One region of the Streptomyces sp. 5K101 genome, then DNA from elsewhere that is predicted to be linked to it. Evidence: riboswitches for the same ligand, from Rfam matches in the RefSeq annotation. Region 1 holds a riboswitch; each other region holds the start of a gene.
The links. A riboswitch is a leader RNA that binds a small molecule or an ion and turns the genes downstream of it on or off. The one in region 1 is predicted to bind cyclic di-AMP.

Region 1 (3,263 bases):
GTGCGGGGCCTTCCGGTGGCCAGGCGCGGCACGCGGATCCGTCGCATCACCTCCTCGAACTGGGTGCAGTCGGCACGCTGTCCAGGTGTGATGACCAGTGACAGGATGCGGCAGCGGCCATCCGCACTCAGGTGGAGCTTGGTGGTGAAGCCGCCATGCGAGCGGCCGAGCGCCTCACCTCCAGCACCACCTCCGCCAGCCGGTCGACCAGGTTCGCCCAGATCCGAGCGGTTCTGACCGCCTGGGCGGAGCCCCCTTTGACGGGTGGCGGCGCATGGCGGGCGCCGGCTGCGTGTTGGTGAGCGCGGACGGAGGTCGAGTCGACGGAGACGTCCCAGTCGACGACACCGGCTGCGTCGGCCTCGGCCTGGACCCGCTGCAGCAGCCGCTCCCATGTGCCATCCGCCGACCAGCGGCGGTGCCGCTCATGGACGGTCTTCCACGGCCCGTAACGTTCCGGCAGGTCGCGCCACTGGACGCCCGTCCGGATCCGGTACAGCACCCCGTTGACCACCTGCCGATGGTCCCGCCACCTGCCACAACGCCCGTTACTCACCGGCAGAAGCGGCTCAAGCCGCTCCCACTGGGAATCCGTCAGATCACCCCGATGTCCCACAGTCTTATCAACGACTCGACTGATCGACAGGACACTGCCTAGTCGGATTCTCTTTGCGGGAAAGGGAAATGCCGTCATTCACGGCGTGTTTCCCTCGGAGTCGACGGGCTGGAATTCCGGATCACCGGAATCGGGCGGTGAGGGGGTCCCTTCGCCGGCCATGCGACCGCAGGGGACGAAGCCGGGCGTTATGGGCGGCGCTTGGTGCCCGTGTGAACCCTTAGTGATTGTTTGGTGCTTCTGTCCGAATTGGGCCTTTGAGGCTAACGCGCCCCGTCTGCGGGGGGGATGGGCTGCGACTCGTGAGCAGGATCATATTCGTGACGGAACGTATCTGCTTTCCCTATGTCAATTCCGTGGCCCACAAGGGAATTGACCGGCATTCGTCCACGGAGGGTGACGAGTGGAGCGGCCCGGACGTCACGAGCGGGAAAGCTCGGGGAAATTCGCGGCTTGTTCCGCCCGGTGTACTCGCCTACGGTCACGCTCAATCCGGACGGACCGCCTCATCCTGCCGCCGACCGGACTTCGAACCCACCCACGTGTGGCAGGAGCGGGGGACCCAGGTAGTACGCCGTATCCGGAGAATTCGGACGGCTTGGGGTTAATTCGCGCAATATGCGCGGACGGGCATCTCCAGCCCGAACCCGACAGCTCACCTCGCAGGCGCCGGAGAGGAATGCGCCATGCCCGGAAAGGGTAAGCACCGCCGTCCCAAGGCCAACCCGCTCACGCGCGGCTTCGTCGTCGCCAGTACGGGAAGTGCCGCCATAGCCCTGCCGCTCCTCGGCGCGACCGGTGCCCACGCCGCCACCCCCGCCGCCGCTCCCCAGAAGGCCGCTCCGGTCTCGGTCGCCCCGGCCTCGGCGGCCCCCATCTCGGCCGCTCCGGCCGCCAAGAAGGCCCCGAAGACGTACACCGTCGTCCCCGGCGACTACCTCGCCAAGATCGCCGACGAGCAGAACGTCCGTGGCGGCTGGAAGAAGCTCTACAACGACAACCGCCGTGCCATCGGCGCCGATCCGGCGCTCATCCACCCCGGCCTCGAGCTGACCCTCAACGCGAAGTCCACCGCGAAGAACGACCCGGAGCCGCGCTCCGAGTCCGCCCCCCGGCCCTCGCGCGACGCCTCGCGCACTGAGGCCCCGGCCGCCAAGGCTCCCGCCGAGAAGGCCGCCCCGGCGTCCACCGGCTGGACCGCGCCCGTCGGCGGCGGTGTCTCCACGCCGTACCGCGCGTCCGGCGCCATGTGGTCCAGTGGCTACCACACCGGTGTCGACTTCATCGCCGCCAGCGGCACGAGCGTGAAGTCCGTCGGCCCGGGCACCGTCGTCTCGGCCGGCTGGAGCGGCTCGTACGGCAACGAGGTCGTCATCCAGCACGGCGACGGCACCTACTCGCAGTACGCCCACCTGTCCTCCCTGTCCGTCTCCAGCGGGCAGAGCGTCGCGGGCGGCGAGCAGATCGGCCTGTCCGGTTCCACGGGCAACTCCACCGGTCCGCACCTGCACTTCGAGATCCGTACCAGCCCGTCGTACGGCTCCGACATCGACCCACTGGCCTACCTGCGCCAGCACGGCGTCTCCCTCTGACGCACAGTCAGCCGCGCATCCCTCGTACCGTCCGGCGGCGGAGCGAGGGATTCCGCGTATTCCGGCTTGGCGTAAACATGACCGGTGGCAAAGATCACCTGCCGTCAACCCCTCCTTACGGTCGCGTAGGTCACATCCGTAAAGGAAAGATGTGCTCTCGTGGCAGACGATTCGAGAACAGAGAACAAGGGCGCATTCGGGTCGTACGCGGCGATCGGTGACAGCTTCACCGAGGGCGTGGGAGACCCCGGTCCCGACGGGACGTACGTCGGGTGGGCGGACCGGTTCGCGGTGCTGCTCGCCGACCTGATGCCGGAACACACCTTCCGGTACGCCAATCTCGCCGTACGCGGCCGCCTCCTCGACCAGATCGTCGACGAACAGGTCCCGAGGGCCAAGGAACTCGCCCCCGACCTGGTGACGTTCTGCGCGGGAGGCAACGACATCATCCGGCCGGGCAGCGACCCGGACGACGTGGCCGAGCGGTTCGAACGGGCCGTCGCCGACCTCAGGAGCTCGGTCGGCACCGTCATGGTGACCACCGGCTTCGACACCCGGGACGTGCCGGTCCTGCGTCACTTGCGCGGAAAGATCGCCACGTACACCGCGCACGTGCGGGCCATCGCCGACCGCCACGACTGCCCGGTCCTCGATCTGTGGTCGCTCAAGTCCGTTCAGGACCGGCGTGCCTGGGACGCGGACCGGCTGCACCTGTCGCCCGAGGGGCACACCCGCGTGGCCCTGCGCGCCGCCCAGGTGCTCGGTCTCGACGTGCCCGCCGACCCGGACCAGCCCTGGCCGCCGCTCCCGCCGCGCGGCGCCTTCGAGGTGCGGCGCGACGACATCAACTGGGCGCGCGAGCACCTGGTGCCGTGGATCGGCCGGCGACTGCGGGGCGAGAGCTCGGGCGACCACGTGGCCGCCAAGCGCCCGGACCTGCTGCCGCTCTGAGCCGAGCCGTCGCCTGACGCCCGGGGCCCGGCCCCGGGCGTCACGCCGTGGAGCCCGCGAGCTGCCGGTCCACCTGGGATCTTCGCTGCCCGCGCCGCGCCGCC
Region 2 (3,263 bases), on a different contig from region 1:
CCGCCCAGGTAGCGGAAGAGCGGCAGGTCGGACGCCTCGGAGGCGGCGTGCGCGACGGCGAGGGAGACGCCGAGGATGGCGTTGGCGCCGAGCGACGCCTTGTTGTCGGTGGCGTCCAGGTCGAACATCGCCTGGTCGATCAGGCGCTGCTCGGTGGCGTCGTAGCCGACGAGCTCCGGGCCGATCTGCTCGATGACGGCGAGGACGGCCTTCTCGACGCCCTTGCCCTGGTAGCGGTTCTGGTCACCGTCGCGGAGCTCAATGGCCTCGAACGCACCGGTGGAGGCGCCGGACGGAACAGCAGCACGACCCGTGCTGCCGTCGTCGAGGCCAACCTCGACCTCGACCGTGGGGTTGCCTCGGGAGTCCAGGATTTCCCGGGCTACGACGACGTCGATGGACGGCACGAGCATCTCCTTCTGGGATGTGACGCGAGATATGTGCAGAGGTCTGCTTGGCCTTGCGACAAGAGCCTAACCGTCTCGGGGGCAAAGGCCGGCCGATGCCCGCCCCGTGGGACGAAAAAGGGCATGAACGCTGGGCGTGCCGGACAAAAGACCCCCAAGCTACCCGTAGGTAAGGCGCTGCGCGGCACCTCGGCAGGGCTGTGCGGAGCCCTTGGCAAGACCCTGAGGGGCCCTTCGCGAGCCCTTCACGACCGAACCCCGGCCCGGCGCTTACGGGGGAAGCAGCGCCGGACCGGGGTGCTCGGAACCCGTCAGCGCTGAGGCGGCGGACGGTACGGGCCCGGACGGTGCGCGGGCCCGCGGACGGCGGGCGGGTCAGCTCAGGTGGAGCTGCTGGCCCGGGTGGATGACATCGGCGTCCTCGATGATGTCCTTGTTGAGGTCGAACAGCTTCTTCCAGCCGCCCTTGACCTTCTCGGCCTCGGCGATCTTGCCCAGGGTGTCCCCGGGCTTGACCTTGTACTCGCCCTCACCCTTCTTGAAGGTCGCCGCGGTCTTCTGCGGCGCGGGGGCCTCGGCGCGCTCGGAGCGGGTGGTCGGGGCCTCGGCGCGCTTCTCGGCCGGCTCGGCGGCGGGCTGCGCCGGCTCGGCGGAGCCACCGTTGTAGGGGGTGCTGGAGAGGCCCACGCCACAGCTCGGCCAGGCGCCCTTGCCCTGGCCGGCGAGGACCTTCTCGGCTATCGCGATCTGCTGGGACTTGGAGGCCTGGTCGGCGGACGGGGCGTAGGCGGTGCCGCCGTAGGCCGCCCAGGTGGAGGCGGAGAACTGCAGGCCGCCGTAGTAGCCGTTGCCGGTGTTGATGGACCAGTTGCCACCGGACTCGCACTGGGCGACCGCGTCCCACTCGGAGGCGGTGGCGGCGGACGCCGCAGTGGCGCCGAGCATCGGGGCCGCGATGGCGGCACCGGCGACGCCGGCGAGCGTGGCGAGACGAACCGTCCGACGGACAACGGTCGAGCGGCGGTGCGTGGCCTTGCCGGAACGCAGCATGGAGCTTCTCCTCACCGACGCCTGCGAGGTGAGCTGTCGGGTTCGGGCCGGAAGAGTTGCCCGGCCGCGCGTCGTTGCGCGCGGCTCCACCCCAAGCCGTTCACGGCCGTCGTGCTCGACGGCCGGGACCGGCACCTACCTTGGGTCCCCCGCTCCTGCCTTCGGCGCACTGAGCGACGACTGTTCCCCCCGACCGACGGCAGGATTCGGCGTGACGGTCGACGGTGCCCGCGATGGCGAGCGGTTCAGACCGTAAACACACCGCTCCCCGATGTTCAAAGACGAACATCGGGGAGAAATCGCCCGAACCGCCCTTCACTTGGGAGGCGTTTGCGCAGGTCGGGCACGGCTTGGGCGAATTTGCTGGATGCCGCTCGCCAGTTGCAGCAAAGAGACCCTTGTCTCACTTGCGCAGATCGGACAAATGTCGGCGAATTGCCGCCCGAACTATTGGCTGTTCACGCCGAGATCGAGGCTCTGACCGGGGAGGATAAGGTCGGGGTCGGCACCCACGTTCGCCTCGTTCGCCTCATAGAGGGCGCTCCACCCGCCGGGCACCTCGCGCTCGTCGGCGATGGCCCACAGACTGTCTCCCGGCTGGACGGTGTACGTACCGTCGGCCACGCCCTCTGTTGCCCCGTCACGTGCCGACGCGTCACCTCGCGAGGCATGACGACCGCTTTCGCGCTCTTTATCCGTGATGCCCGTTTCGGCGTCGTCGGGGGCGGGCTCGCCGCGGTGCCTGCCGGTGCCGGTCGTGGGGTCGGTCGCCTCGACGCCGTCCGAACCGGCCGACGGCGACACGTCGCCGTCCGCGGGCGTGGGCGCCGTGGACGCGTCCGGGGCGGCGGGGTCCTGCGAGGCGTCCGGCTCGGCCGGGGCCTCGGCGGCCGTGTCACCGGAGCCGGCCGGCGCGCTCGCGTCAGGGGTGGCTTCGGGCGTCATGCCGGGGACGGTGACGGCACCCGCCCCCGGGCTCGCGTCCGGCAGGGGCAGGAGGTCACCGGGGTCGACGCCGGTCGAGGCGTCGTCGTTGGTCAGGCCCGCGATCGGGGCGCACGCCTGCCAGGCGTCCGGCCCCTGCGCGTCCAGCACCTTCTCCGCGACCGCGATCTGCTGCGAACGGCTCGCCAGGTCGGCGCTCGGCGCGTACGCCGTGCCGCCGAACTCCTCCCACGTCTGCTGCGAGAGCTGCAGCCCGCCGTAGAAGCCGTTGCCGAGGTCGGCGCTCCACATGCCGCCGCTCTCGCATTCGGCGACGCGGTCCCAGGTGGCCGCGTCGGCCGCGGAGGCGGAGCCCGCGCCGAGCAGGGGGATCGCGATGGCGGATCCGGTCACCCCTGCCGCGACGACGATGGCCGGAGCCTGACGGGGGCGGCGGTGACGTCCGTTCCCGGAGCGCATGCGGTGTGCCTTTCGCGTGACTACTGGGGACTGTGCGGCCTGCTGATGCCTGCCGAGTCGACGGTGAACGTAGCCGCAATCGAACGTGAGTCACAAGTCGATGCAGCGCAGATCACGTAAAAGTCACAGAATTGACGTTGCGTCAGCTCTTGGTGAGGGTGAACTCAACGGGCAGAGTGCGCAATCCGCGCATGATGAGTCCCCCACGCCACCGCAAATCGGCCGGATCGCCCGCAAGACGCAAGTCCGGCATCCTCCTGAGCAGGGTCGCGATCGCCGTCTGCCCTTCGAGCCGGGCGAGCGGGGCGCCGAGGCAGTAGTGGATGCCGTGCCCGTATCCCAGGTGCTGGTTGTCGCGCCGGGACAGGTCGAGGGTGTCGGGCTCGGTGAACCGCTCCGGGT
Region 3 (3,263 bases), on a different contig from region 1:
ACTCATCGCGGCACCGATCGTCAGCTGGGTCGTGACGCTCCTCACCGGGATCGCCGCCGTCCTGGCCACGACAGTGCTGCACGCCTACAACGCCACCATCACTCAGATCACCGCTGCCACCGAGACGAGCACGGTGCTCACCGTGGCGGCCCTCGCGCTGCTCATCAACGGGGTCGTGGCGCGCAGCAGCGCGCGGCTCGCCTCGGCGCGGGTGATCGCCGAAGCCGCGCAGCGCGCCGTGCTGCCCACGCCCGCGGACCGGATCGCCGGTCTGCACATCGCGGCGAGGTACGAGGCGGCGCAGGCGGACGCGTTCATCGGCGGCGACCTCTTCGCGGTGCAGGACACCCCGCACGGGGTGCGGCTGATCGTGGGGGACGTGCGCGGCAAGGGGATGGGGGCGGTGGCGGCCGTCGCCGTGCTGATCGGGGCGTTCGGGGAGGCGGCCGAGCAGGAGACCTCGCTCGAGGGCGTGGCGCGGAGGCTGGAGCGGGCACTGAAGCGCGAGGGCATGCGGCGCGAGGGGGTGGAGGCCGTCGAGGGGTTCGCCACCGCCGTGCTCGGGGAGATCCCGCCCGGCGACGGCGCGGGGCGCGGCACCGTACGGCTGGTGAATCGCGGGCATCCCGACCCGCTGGTGCTGCACGCCGACGGCGGACTGGACGTGCTGGAGCCGTCCGAGGCTGCGCTGCCGCTGGGGATGAGCGACTTGGGCATGTGGCCGGACCGTGCGCAGGAGTATCCGCTGCCCGCCGGCTCGACGCTGCTGTTGTACACGGACGGCCTGTCCGAGGCGCGCGACGCCAGGGGCGTCTTCTACGACCCGGGTGAACGGCTCCGGGGCGGTGTCTTCCCCGGTCCCGACGCGCTGCTCGACGCGCTGGTCGACGACGTGCGCCGGTACACGGGCGGTGGGGCCACCGACGACATGGCGCTCCTGGCGGTCGGCCGGCCGGACGAGGGGCAGCCGGTCCGTCGGCGGACGGTGCCGGTCGTCTCCGCCGAGGGCGCCTCCCGGACGCATGGGCGGCCCGCGGGGCGGCGAGGGCCTACCGCACATCCGTACGGTGCGTAGTCGTAAGGTGCCACTGTGCATAACATTTGACACAACATCAGAAGACGCGCCGATCTGAAGGGTTGTCAAGTCGCCCGATTCCGCCTGCTTCTGTCCTGGTAAGTCCCGGCCGCAGTCGTCAACGATCAGTCGGAACAGCTTGGAATCCGGCCCTGGCTTCTATTAACGTTCGATAACGCAGCGCGGTTGTCCCAGCCGTCGCAAGAGGCGGCACCGTGCGCACGCGCCGAATCCCGTGAGGGAACCGGGGAACCACCAATTGGGGTGAATCGGGCATCACTTGCCGCGCAGTCCGCGGCCGAGGACGCCCGTAGGAGACCTTCCTGCTCCGAACCCGTCAGCTAACCCGGTAGGCGAGAAGGAAGGAAAGGAGTACGCCTTCGTGGCGTCCAACATGCCTGCCCCCGAGGCCCCGTTCGCGCCCGGTCACTTCGGCGGCGACGCCGCGGAGCGGACGTGGGAGGAATGGAATCCCACCGCGGAATCCATCCGTCCGGTGCGCGGCCGGCACCGCGTCGTCAAGCAGCGCGGCGGGCTCGCCCGCAGCTCCACCGTCCTCGGCGTCGGCGTCATCGCCGCAGTCGGCGCCGGTGGCATGGCGACCGCCCAGGAGAAGCCGGCGGTCTCCATCTCCCTCCCGGACTCGATCACGGACAACCTGCCCGACGCCACGTCCCTTCCGGGCGTGGGCTCCCTCATCTCCGACGACGCCGGCTCCGAGGGTTCCGCGGCGAATGCCGCCCCGCTCACCTCGATGACCGCCGTCGCCGACAACGGGACGGCCACCGGCGGGCAGACGGCCGGCGCGGGCGAGGCCCTGCGCGCCCGCATCCTCCAGCAGGTCGAGCAGCAGCGCGCCGAGGCGGACGCCGAGGCGAAGGCCGCCGCCGAGAAGCTGGCCGCCGAGCAGGCCGCCGCCGCGGCGGCGAAGCAGCAGAGCGAGGCCGAGGCCCAGGCGGCCGAGGAGAAGCGGAAGGCCGAGGAGGCCGCGCGGGCCAAGGAGGAGGCGGAGCGCCTCGCCAGGCTCGCCGCGAGCTATGCGCTGCCCACCTCCTCGTACACGATCACCTCCACGTACGGCGAGTCCGGCTCCATGTGGTCCTCCGGCCAGCACACCGGGCTGGACTTCGCCGCTCCCACGGGCACCCCGGTCAAGGCGGTGCACGGCGGCACGATCAAGTCGGCCGGCTGGTCGGGTTCGTACGGCTACCGCATCGTGCTTGAGCTGGCGGACGGCACCGAGGTCTGGTACGCCCACCTGTCGTCGATGACCGCGAGCGCGGGCCAGAAGGTCGCCACGGGCGAGACCATCGGCCGCGTCGGCGCGACCGGCAACGTCACCGGGCCGCACCTGCACATGGAGGTCCACACCCCGGGCGGCTCGGGCCTCGACCCGATGGCCTGGCTGCGGGACAAGGGCCTCACGGTCTGACCCGACCGACGGCAGGGCCGAGCGCGCGCGGTACGGGATTCTCCCGTGCCGCGCGTTCTTGTGCCGGGGGTGGATCTCCGTGGCGCGCGTCGCTGTGCCGGGGGTCTCGCCGTGCGGCGACGTGTGCGGCGGGCGGGGCGGCGGAGGCGAGCGCCGCGGAGTCAGCGGCGGTACGGGTTGTAGCCGGCGTAGTCGCGGTGCGGAGGCGGTACGGTCGCGCGGCCCGTCGCCCGCGCCGCGTACACGAGCGCCGGCGCGGCGACGTCCCTGCGTCGCCACAGCTGGTGCAGCAGCTCCCGCTCGCGCTCCGCGAAGTCCGGGCCCGCCGCGCCACGGTGGGCCCGGTGGCGGAGGGAGGCCAGCGACGTCGCGAACGCCTCGTACTCGGAGACCGCGTGGCCCGCGGCCGGACCGTACGTCCGCCGCGCGTAGTCGCGGGCCATTGTGCGCGCGCGCATCGAGGACAGCGCCTGCGGCTCGGCGGCCGCCAGCCAGCCCGCCGCCGCGTACGCCGGCAGCTCGGTGGATACCGTGCGCAGCTCCCGCTGCCGGGTCCATATGGTCAGCCAGGTCAGCAACCCGAACGCGGGCACCATGAACGCCCCGTACACCCCGTAGAAGCCCCACGGGCCGAGCAGTGACGCCGAGGCGTTCCACAGGGCGTGCATGCCCATCGCGAGGGCCAGACCCGTCAACGGCAGCGCGACGCGCCGAATTCGGTGGCGGCGCGCGGCGAGCGCGGCGAGGCCGAAACCG

Region 2: it holds a riboswitch for cyclic di-AMP, as region 1 does, so the genes downstream of both, ACLB9X_RS28920 (transglycosylase family protein) here and ACLB9X_RS23545 (peptidoglycan DD-metalloendopeptidase family protein) in region 1, are expected to answer to the same signal.
Region 3: it holds a riboswitch for cyclic di-AMP, as region 1 does, so the genes downstream of both, ACLB9X_RS30395 (M23 family metallopeptidase) here and ACLB9X_RS23545 (peptidoglycan DD-metalloendopeptidase family protein) in region 1, are expected to answer to the same signal.

Annotation. Positions count from the first base shown of each region.
Region 1 is NZ_JBKFFO010000012.1:183,241-186,503, reverse strand. It holds one part of gene ACLB9X_RS23550 (IS5 family transposase) at 1-242, opposite strand, end outside; one part of gene ACLB9X_RS23550 (IS5 family transposase) at 245-616, opposite strand; cyclic di-AMP (ydaO/yuaA leader) riboswitch at 1,142-1,298, shown strand; gene ACLB9X_RS23545 (peptidoglycan DD-metalloendopeptidase family protein) at 1,303-2,208, shown strand; gene ACLB9X_RS23540 (SGNH/GDSL hydrolase family protein) at 2,368-3,159, shown strand; partial or broken gene ACLB9X_RS23535 (ROK family protein) at 3,213-3,263, opposite strand, start outside.
Region 2 is NZ_JBKFFO010000020.1:60,592-63,854, reverse strand. It holds gene eno (phosphopyruvate hydratase) at 1-413, opposite strand, end outside; gene ACLB9X_RS28920 (transglycosylase family protein) at 783-1,457, opposite strand; cyclic di-AMP (ydaO/yuaA leader) riboswitch at 1,461-1,634, opposite strand; gene ACLB9X_RS28915 (transglycosylase family protein) at 1,905-2,861, opposite strand; gene ACLB9X_RS28910 (cytochrome P450 family protein) at 3,004-3,263, opposite strand, start outside.
Region 3 is NZ_JBKFFO010000025.1:16,739-20,001, reverse strand. It holds gene ACLB9X_RS30400 (PP2C family protein-serine/threonine phosphatase) at 1-1,075, shown strand, start outside; cyclic di-AMP (ydaO/yuaA leader) riboswitch at 1,290-1,446, shown strand; gene ACLB9X_RS30395 (M23 family metallopeptidase) at 1,458-2,507, shown strand; gene ACLB9X_RS30390 (PrsW family intramembrane metalloprotease) at 2,669-3,263, opposite strand, start outside.